4 regions of the Cellulosimicrobium sp. RS genome follow, and region 1 is predicted to be linked to each of the others. Evidence: riboswitches for the same ligand, from Rfam matches in the RefSeq annotation. Region 1 holds a riboswitch; each other region holds the start of a gene.
The links. A riboswitch is a leader RNA that binds a small molecule or an ion and turns the genes downstream of it on or off. The one in region 1 is predicted to bind thiamine pyrophosphate.

Region 1 (2,189 bases):
TCGATGCTCGGCCCGGCCGAGGTGCGCGAGTTCCTCGCCGCGGCCGGGCCGGTCCCGCTCGTCGGCGCCAAGGTGACCACGCGGCCCGAGGACGCCCCGCCCGCGCAGCGCCTCGCCGTCGCGCGCGCGACGCTCGCCGTGCTCCGCGACGCGCTGGCCGACCTCGACACCGACCGCGGAGCCGACCGCAGGGCCGACCACGCAGCGAGCGGCCCCACGGCCTGAGTGCGTCCCGCGGCCCGGGCTCGGCACGTCGCAGCAGCCCGGGCTCGCCCGGTCGGCCCGGGCTCAGCCCGGCCGCACGGGCGCCGAGCGGTGCAGGTGGTCCACGGGCCCCCGGCCCGTCCCCACCCGCAGCGCGGCGCCGGCACGCAGCGCGCCCGTGAGCCACTCCTTCGCCTCGCGCGCCGCCTCCTCCCAGCTCGCGCGCTGCGGTCGCAGCGCCGCGAGCGCCGCCGAGAGCGAGCACCCCGTGCCGTGGGTGTGGGGCGTGTCGACACGCTCGGCGTCGAACGTCGTGACGGTGACCGCCCCCGGCGCGCGGCCCGTCGTCGGCCCGGGCGCGGGGACGACGAGCGCGTCGGGCGACGTGCGTCCGGTGAGGTGACCTCCCTTGAGCAGCACGACGGCGTCGCTCGCGGTCGCGTACGACGTCGCCTGGTGCAGGGCGTCGTCCCACGTCGTCGCGGGCTCCTGCCCGCCGAGGACGGCGAGCTCGGGCAGGTTCGGCGTGACGACGTCGGCGCGCGCCGCGAGGTCGCGCACGGCCTGCTCGGCACCCGCGTCGAGCAGGCGGTGGCCGGACGTCGCGACCATCACCGGGTCCAGGACGACCCAGGGCCGCGGAGCACCCGTGGCGGCGCGCGCCGCGGCGAGGTCGTCGAGCCACTCCCCGACGGCGCGGGCGTTCGCCTCGTCCGCGACCATGCCGATCTTCACGGCATCGACGTCGACGTCGTCGGACACGGCGTCGAGCTGCGCGCGCAGGAACGCCGGCCCGGGGACGTGCACCGACCGCACGCCGTGGGTGTTCTGCGCGACGAGCGCCGTGGTGACGGCCATGCCGTAGGCGCCGTGCGCGCAGAACGCCTTGAGGTCGGCCTGGATCCCGGCGCCGCCGGTCGGGTCGGTCCCCGCGACGGAGAGGACGCGGGGGCGGGACGGGACCGGGTCGGGCCGACGGCCCGGGTCGGGGCGGCGGTCACGGTCCACGGGGGCGGAGGCCGGGTCGGAGGTGTGCCGAGGCAGGGCGAGCGTCATCGCGCGGACATCCCTTCGCTGGTACGAGCCAGATCAGGTTCGACGGGTCTCATCTCAGCCCCGGTGCGGGGCACCCCGTGTCGCGGGCCATGCTACGCGGCGACCCGTGCGCTTTTCACCCGCCCCGAGGCGTGAGACGACGCGCGTGCACGCGTCTTTCCGGGTATGACGCAGCACGTCGCCCCCGCGACCCGCCCCTTCCTGCCGGACGCGGCCGTCCCGGTCCAGGTGCCCGCCCTCTGCACGACGTTCGACCGCGACGGCCGGCGGGTCGTGCTCACGGGCGTCGTCACGCACGACGCGGGCGGCCTCGTGGCGTTCGAGTACGAGCACCCCGAGCGGGGCCTGTGGCACGTGTGGGTCGACCGGGACACGTGCGTCCCCCTGTGACCCCGTGCCCGGACGCACGGACGCCGCCCGACCGGGGGGTCGGGCGGCGTCGGCCGTGCGGGGTGCGTGCGCTCAGCGGGCGGGGAGCTCTCCCGGCATCGGGTCGTCGGAGCCCCAGCGCGTGACGCGCAGCCGACGGCCGTCGGGACCGGGCAGCGCGACGCCCGCGCGGGCGGCCTCCTGGGCGGCCGCGCGGAGCGACCCGGGCGAGTCGTGCGTCACGCGCACGAACGACCCCGAGAACGCGTCGAGCTCGCCGCGGGCGATCGCGACGACCATCTCGACCGTGCGCTCGACGGGCGTCCACTCCGTGCGGCCCTCGTGCATGACCATGGACGCCGTCATGTCGGTCTGCACGACGCCCGGCGACACCTCGAAGGTCCGCAGCCCGAGCGCGTGGCCCGAGCGGTGGAGGTTCGCCCCGAGACGCAGGAGCGCCGTCTTGCTCGCGTTGTACGCGCTCGCGCCCTCCATGTCGTGCGAGCCCGCGCCGCTGTTGAGGTCGACGACGCGGCCGCCGCCGCGCGCGAGCATCCCGG
Region 2 (2,189 bases), 630 kb from region 1:
CGGGCCGGCAGGCTCGGGGTCGCGCGGCACGACGTACACCGGCCGGCCCTGCACGAGCCCGCGCACGACGTGCTCCAGCGCGAGGTCCGGGCCCGCGTCGAGCCGCAGCGTCTGACCCTTCACCGGCCGCGTGGGCACGACGACGCCCGGCACGTCCGCGAGCAGGGCGCCCGACTGCCAGCCCGCCGCGACGACGACCGCACCCGCGCGGTGGAGCCGGCCCGCGTCGTCGTGCACGCCGACCACGCGCCCGGCATCGAGCGCGAGCCGGGTCGCGGACGCGCGGACGACGCGCGCCCCGGTGGCCGAGCCCGCACCCGCGGTGTCGCGTCCGCCGAGCGCGGCGAGCAGCGCGGCGTGCGTCGCGCGCGGGTCGACGGCGTGGTCCGCGGGGGCCCACGCCGCCCCGGCGACGCGCGGGCCCAGGTACGGCTCGCGTCGGCGCGCGTCGGCGACGGTGAGCTCGTGCGACACGAGACCGTGCGCGGCGTGCAGCGCGAGGACGCGGCGGAGCAGCGCGAGGTCGTCCGCGTCGTAGGCGAGGGTGAGCGTCCCGGCGATCCGCAGCCCGACGTCCACCCCCGTCGCCGCGCGCAGGTCCGCGGCGAACGCCGGCCACGCCGCGGCGGCCGCGAGGTGGAGCCGCAGGGCGGCCTCCTCCCCGAAGTCGGCCTCGGTCACCGGCGCGAGCATCCCCGCGGCGGCATGGGTCGCGCCCGCGCCCGGCGTCGGGTCGAGCACCGTGACGGTCAGGCCCGCGCGCGCCGCGCGCCACGCGACGGCGAGACCCACGATCCCGCCCCCCACGACGACGACGTCACGCGCGCCGTCGGGCACGACGGAGCGACCCGCGGACGGGTGGACGGACAGGCTCATGTGCGCTCCCTTCGCTGGCATGACCCAGATCAGGTTCGACGGTCGGCGGCGACGCCCTCTCAGCCCCGTGCGGGGCTCCCGTGCTGTCGGCCACAGTACCTCCTGCCGTGGGCCCGCCGAGGCTAGGCTCCCGCGGGTGAGCTCCGAGACCTCCACCACCCCGGCCACTCCCGCCCCGTCGGCAGGGGACGCCGCACGCGCCCGGCTCGCCGACGCGCGGCTCTACCTCTGCACGGACGCGCGCGAGGAGCGCGGCGACCTCGAGGACTTCCTGCGGGCGGCGCTCGCGGGCGGGGTGGACGTCGTGCAGCTCCGCGACAAGACGCTCGACGTCGCGCGGGAGCTCGAGCTCCAGGAGCTCGTCGCGCGCGTCGCGACGGAGCACGGCGCGCTGTGGGCCGTGAACGACCGGGCGGACGTGGCGTCGGTCACGGGCGCGCCGGTCGTGCACATGGGCCAGGGCGACCTGCCGGTCCCGGCCGTGCGGGCGCTGCTCGGCGCGGGGCCCGTGCTCGGCCGGTCCACGCACTCGGCCGCGCAGGCGGCCGCGGCGGAGGCCGACCCGGCGGTGGACTACTTCTGCGTGGGTCCGCTGTGGGCGACCCCGACGAAGCCGGGGCGGGCCGCCGTCGGCCTCGACCTGCTGCGGGACGTCGCGGCGACCCGGCCCGCGACGCCCTGGTTCGCGATCGGCGGGATCGACGCGGACCGGCTCGACGCGGTCCTCGACGCGGGCGCGACCCGGATCGTGGTGGTGCGCGCGATCACGGCGGCGAGCGACCCGGAGGCGGCCGCCCGCGCCCTGCGCGAGCGCGTCGCGGCGCGCGCCGAGGTGCCCGCCGACGCCTGAGACGCGGGACGAGCCCCGCCGCACGGCGACTATCCTGGACGGGTGACGTCACCCGCCACCGCTCCCGACACCCCCACCACCGCCGAGGTGGCCTCGACCCCGCGGCCCGTGCTCGTCGTCGACTTCGGCGCCCAGTACGCGCAGCTCATCGCGCGCCGCGTGCGCGAGGCCAAGGTCTACTCCGAGATCGTGCCGCACACCTTCACGGTCGAGCAGATGCTCGCGAAGGACCCGGCCGCGATCATCCTCTCGGGCGGCCCCTCGTCCGTGTACGCGACGGGTGCCCCGTTCGTCGACCCGGCGCTGTTCGAGGCAGGCGTGCCCGTCATGGGCATCTGCTACGGCTTCCAGGCCATGGCGAAGGCCCTCGGCGGCGAGGTCGCCCAGACGGGCCTGCGCGAGTACGGCGGCACCGAGGTCGAGGTGTGCGCCGCGGGCGTGCTGCTCGACGGCACGCCGCAGA
Region 3 (2,189 bases), on a different contig from region 1:
CGAGCGGCCGCAGCTCCTCGCCCGTGCGGGCGACGAGGTCGACGAGGCGCAGGCCGAGGGCGCCGCACACGGCGGCGAGGACCTCGGACGACGCCTCCTTGCGCCCGCGCTCCACCTCGGACAGGTAGGCGGTGGAGACGCGCGCGGCGGCCGCGACGTCGACGAGCGTGCGCCCCTGCGCGAGCCGCGCCCGCCGCAGGATCCCCCCGATGACGTGGCGCAGGAGGGGCTCCGCCCGTCCGCCCGCCCGGGAGCGGGGGCTCGGCGTCACCCCGTCCGGCACCACGTCCGGCAGCGTGCCCGGCACCGCGCTCGTCGCGTCCATGCGTTCACGCTACCCGCGGCCCACCCGGGTGCCGAGGCACCCGGGTGGGTATCTGCTGCTGGCGTAAGGCCGGGCGCACGGCGCGACGCCGGCCGCGCGCCCGGCCGGACGGGTCACCAGCGCTCGAGCGACCAGGCCATCTGCCAGAAGCGGATCTCGTGGCGGCAGCTCAGCTCGAACGCGCGCTCCATGCGCGCGCGCTCCGCCTCGCCCGCGTCCGCGGCGAGCGCGTCGAGGCGGGCGCGCAGGTCCGTGAGGACGTCCTCGGTGCGCTCGGCCGCGTAGAACTGCCACCAGCCCGCGAGCGGGTGGTCGTCGCCGAGGGCGCCGGGCGTCGTCTCGCGCTCGCCGAGCCAGAAGCGCCGCGCGGACCAGATGTAGGTCCACGGGCACGGCAGCAGCGCGGCGAGCAGCACGCCGAGCGAGTCGCGGCCGGCCGCCGTCATGTGGTCGACGTAGGCCTGCGCGCTGGGCGCGAGGCGGTGCGTCTGCGCCTCCTCGTACGTCACGCCGAGGAAGTCGCACATCGCGTGGTGCGCGTGCGACTCGTCGTCGAGGAGGAAGCCGGCCTTGTCGTGGAAGTAGGCCGCCCACGACCGGTCGGGCGCGAGGGCCATGCCGAGGCCGTAGCAGCGCAGGTAGGCCGTGAGGTACTGGTGGTCCTGGCCCACGTAGTGGCGGACCGCGGCGGGCTCGACGGAGCCGTCGCGCAGCCCGGCCAGGAAGGGGTGGTCGTAGAACGTCTCGAAGAGGTCCGCGTACCGGCGGGCGAGGTCGGCGGTGAAGCCGGTCTCCTCCTGCCGGACGAGCGCGGTCGGGTCGTCCGCGAGGACAGGGTTCAGGGTGATGGCAGCAGGCGTCGTCATGCCCACGTTCCTCCGCTCGTGCTAGCGAGATCAGGTTCGACGGGTCCGGGCGGCCGTACCGCTCGTCTCAGTCCCTCGGCCCGGGCCGTGGCCCGGGCGGGACGCCCCGCGTGGTTCGCGCCGACCCTAGCAAGGACGGCGCCGGTGCGGGAGCCCTCGCCACGGTGTGGGAATATAGTTGTAGCGACAACAAGTTGGAGAAGACATGACCACGAGCACGCCGGGCGCGCCGACCGACCGCCTCCTGTCCCCGTCCACGAGCATGGACGCCGTCACGCTGCGCGTGGGCGACCTCGAGCTCATGACCTCGTACTACACGGGCGCGTTCGCCCTCGCCCCGCTCGAGGAGCGGTCGCGCGGCGCCGAGGTGCACCGTGTGCTGGGCCGCGGCCGCACGCCCATGCTGCGCCTCGTGCACACGCCCGGGCTGCCGCCCGTCGACCCGCGCCAGGCCGGCCTGTTCCACACGGCCTTCCTGTTCGACGACGGCCCGAGCCTAGCCGCGACCGTCTACCGCGCCGCGCAGGACCGCCGCGGCACCTTCGTCGGGTCGAGCGACCACCTCGTCAGCGAGGCGTTCTACTTCACCGACCCCGAGGGCAACGGCGTCGAGCTCTACACCGACCGCCCCCGCGAGACGTGGGTGCGCGAGCACGGTCAGATCCTCATGACGACGACGTTCCTCGACCCGAACGCCTACCTGCGCACGCACCTCGACCAGGAGACGTTCGACGCCGGCCCCTCGCTCGCGGGCCGCGTCGGTCACGTGCACCTGCAGGTGGGCGACGTCGCGACCGCCCACGCCTTCTACGTCGACGCCGTCGGCTTCGAGGCGACGCTCACCGGGTACAGCGGGGCGCTCTTCGCGTCCGCGGGCGGGTACCACCACCACGTCGCGATGAACGTGTGGAACAGCGCGGGCGCCGGGCCCCGCGCCGCGAGCCTCGGGCTCGGCGACGTCGCCGTCACGGTGCCGGGCCGCGAGGACCTCGACGCGC
Region 4 (2,189 bases), on a different contig from region 1:
GGTCGCTCGGGGACCGGGGGTCAGTCGACGACCGTCGCCGTCCATGCCTTGATCCACTCGTCGCGGTGCGCCGCGACGTCGGCGGGCGCGACCTCGAAGGGCTCGTCGGCGAGCGGCGCGAACTCGGCCCAGCCGTCGGGCAGCGTGACGGAGTCGTCGGCGGGGTACATGTACATCTGGTCGGCGACGTCGGCCTGGAACGTCTCGCTCACGAGGAAGTCGAGGAGCTGCTGCGCGCCCTCGGGGTTCTTCGCGTTCGCGAGCACGCCCGCGTACTCGACCTGGCGGAAGCACGTGTCGAGCAGCGCGCCCGTGGTCGACGCGGAGCCGTCCTCGGTGAGCGTGAACGCGGGCGACGTCGAGTACGACAGCACGAGCGGGCGCGGCCCCGCGCCCTCCGAGCCGGAGAAGTCGACGTAGTACGCGTCGGACCAGCCGTCGACGACCTTCACGCCGTTGGCGCGCAGGTCCGCCCAGTAGTCCTCCCAGCCGTCCTCACCGAACGCCCCGACGGTCGCGAGGAGGAACGCGAGGCCCGGCGACGACGTCGCGGGGTTGGTCACGACGAGGAGGTCCCGGTACTCCGGCTTCGCCAGGTCCTCGAGCGTCACGGGCTCGGGGATCCCCGCGTCGGCGAACCACGCGTGGTCCACGTTGACGCACACGTCACCGAGGTCGACGGCGGTGAGCTCGCCGCCGTCGCCGACCGCGTACGACGCGGCGGACTCCGCGACGTCGGCGGGCGTGTACGGCTCGAGGACGCCCTCGTCGATCGCGCGCGACGCGAAGGTGTTGTCGATCCCGAACACGACGTCGCCGAGGGGCGAGTCCTTCGTGAGGATCAGCTGGTTGACCAGCGCGCCGCCGTCGCCGGGCGCGACCTGCTCGACGGTGAGCCCGCTCTCCTCCTCGAACGCGGCGAGCACGTCGTCGCTCACCGCGAAGGAGTCGTGGGTCACCAGGGTGACCGTGCCCCCGCTGCCCGACGACGCGTCGTCGCCCCCGGCGCCGTCACCACCCGAGCAGGCCGCGAGGGCGAGGAGCGCGAGCGTCGCGCCCACGCCGGTCGCGAGGGCCCGGCCGCGGCGGGCGACGGTGGTCGTGTGCTGCATGTGTCCTCCCTGGACGTTCAGGAGGGGTCCACCGGCCCGACGAGCCGTGCGCCGGGTGGGCGCGACGGACCGCGCGAGCAGGTGATCGAGATTCCCGACTTCCTCCACCGGTGCTAACCGGATCAGGTTCGAGGGTCTGCGGTGGTCCGCACTCTCAGCTCCTCCAGGAGCTCCCCTGTCGTTCACCGCGAGCCTACACCGGCCCCTCACCCGGAGAGTCCCCTGAGAGAACCCTGAGCACCGGCGGCCGCGGACCAGGGACGGTTCGGGGCCCGCCCCCGATGCCTCGGGCAGGCGCGCCGCGGGAGGGTCGGTACGGCCGCCGGGAGCCCCGGCGGCCACCACAGGACGACGCCGCCCGGCGAGCCACGACGCTCCCGCGCAGCGGCACGACGAGAGGACGGACGAGGACGTGACGACGACAGGTGCGGCACGGCGGAGCACCCCGCGCGAGGGCCCGCCCACTGAGGGCACTGAGGGCGCTCAGGGCGCTGCGCGACCCGCGATCGCGACCGCGCGCGGGCTGGTGAAGACGTACGGGCGCGGCGAGGCCGCGGTGCGTGCGCTCGACGGCGTGGACGTGGACGTCGAGACGGGTCGGCTGACGGCGATCATGGGCCCGTCCGGGTCCGGGAAGTCCACGCTCCTGCACTGCCTCGCGGGGCTCGACTCCCCCACGGCGGGGACCGTCGTCGTCGACGGAGAGACCGTCTCCGCGATGAGCGAGCGGCGCCTGACGCGCCTGCGGCGGACGCGCCTGGGGTTCGTCTTCCAGTCGTTCAACCTCGTGCCGACGCTCACGGCGGAGGAGAACATCGTGCTGCCGCTCGCGATCGCCCGGCGGCCCGTCGACCGGGAGTGGTTCGACCGCGTGGTCGACGCCGTGGGCCTGCGCCCTCGGCTGGGGCACCGACCCGCCGAGCTGTCGGGCGGGCAGCAGCAGCGCGTCGCGTGCGCGCGGGCGCTGGTGTCGCGACCCGCGATCGTGCTCGCGGACGAGCCGACGGGGAACCTCGACTCGCGCGCCGCCGCGGAGGTCCTGGGCTTCCTGCGCGCGTCCGTGGACGACCTCGGCCA

Region 2: another riboswitch for thiamine pyrophosphate. It lies ahead of thiO (glycine oxidase ThiO); the one in region 1 lies ahead of thiD (bifunctional hydroxymethylpyrimidine kinase/phosphomethylpyrimidine kinase).
Region 3: another riboswitch for thiamine pyrophosphate. It lies ahead of ACI769_RS16985 (TenA family protein); the one in region 1 lies ahead of thiD (bifunctional hydroxymethylpyrimidine kinase/phosphomethylpyrimidine kinase).
Region 4: another riboswitch for thiamine pyrophosphate. It lies ahead of ACI769_RS15100 (thiamine ABC transporter substrate binding subunit); the one in region 1 lies ahead of thiD (bifunctional hydroxymethylpyrimidine kinase/phosphomethylpyrimidine kinase).

The regions. Positions count from the first base shown of each region.
Region 1 is NZ_JBJXVU010000001.1:673,149-675,337, reverse strand. It holds gene ACI769_RS03060 (DUF4862 family protein) at 1-225, shown strand, start outside; gene thiD (bifunctional hydroxymethylpyrimidine kinase/phosphomethylpyrimidine kinase) at 289-1,260, opposite strand; TPP riboswitch at 1,254-1,348, opposite strand; gene ACI769_RS03050 (hypothetical protein) at 1,426-1,650, shown strand; gene ACI769_RS03045 (SDR family oxidoreductase) at 1,723-2,189, opposite strand, start outside.
Region 2 is NZ_JBJXVU010000001.1:45,799-47,987, forward strand. It holds gene thiO (glycine oxidase ThiO) at 1-876, opposite strand, end outside; TPP riboswitch at 866-968, opposite strand; gene thiE (thiamine phosphate synthase) at 1,013-1,726, shown strand; gene guaA (glutamine-hydrolyzing GMP synthase) at 1,769-2,189, shown strand, end outside.
Region 3 is NZ_JBJXVU010000011.1:194,947-197,135, reverse strand. It holds gene ACI769_RS16990 (helix-turn-helix domain-containing protein) at 1-325, opposite strand, end outside; gene ACI769_RS16985 (TenA family protein) at 439-1,191, opposite strand; TPP riboswitch at 1,182-1,310, opposite strand; gene ACI769_RS16980 (VOC family protein) at 1,397-2,189, shown strand, end outside.
Region 4 is NZ_JBJXVU010000009.1:211,794-213,982, reverse strand. It holds gene ACI769_RS15100 (thiamine ABC transporter substrate binding subunit) at 21-1,112, opposite strand; TPP riboswitch at 1,195-1,299, opposite strand; gene ACI769_RS15095 (ABC transporter ATP-binding protein) at 1,618-2,189, shown strand, end outside.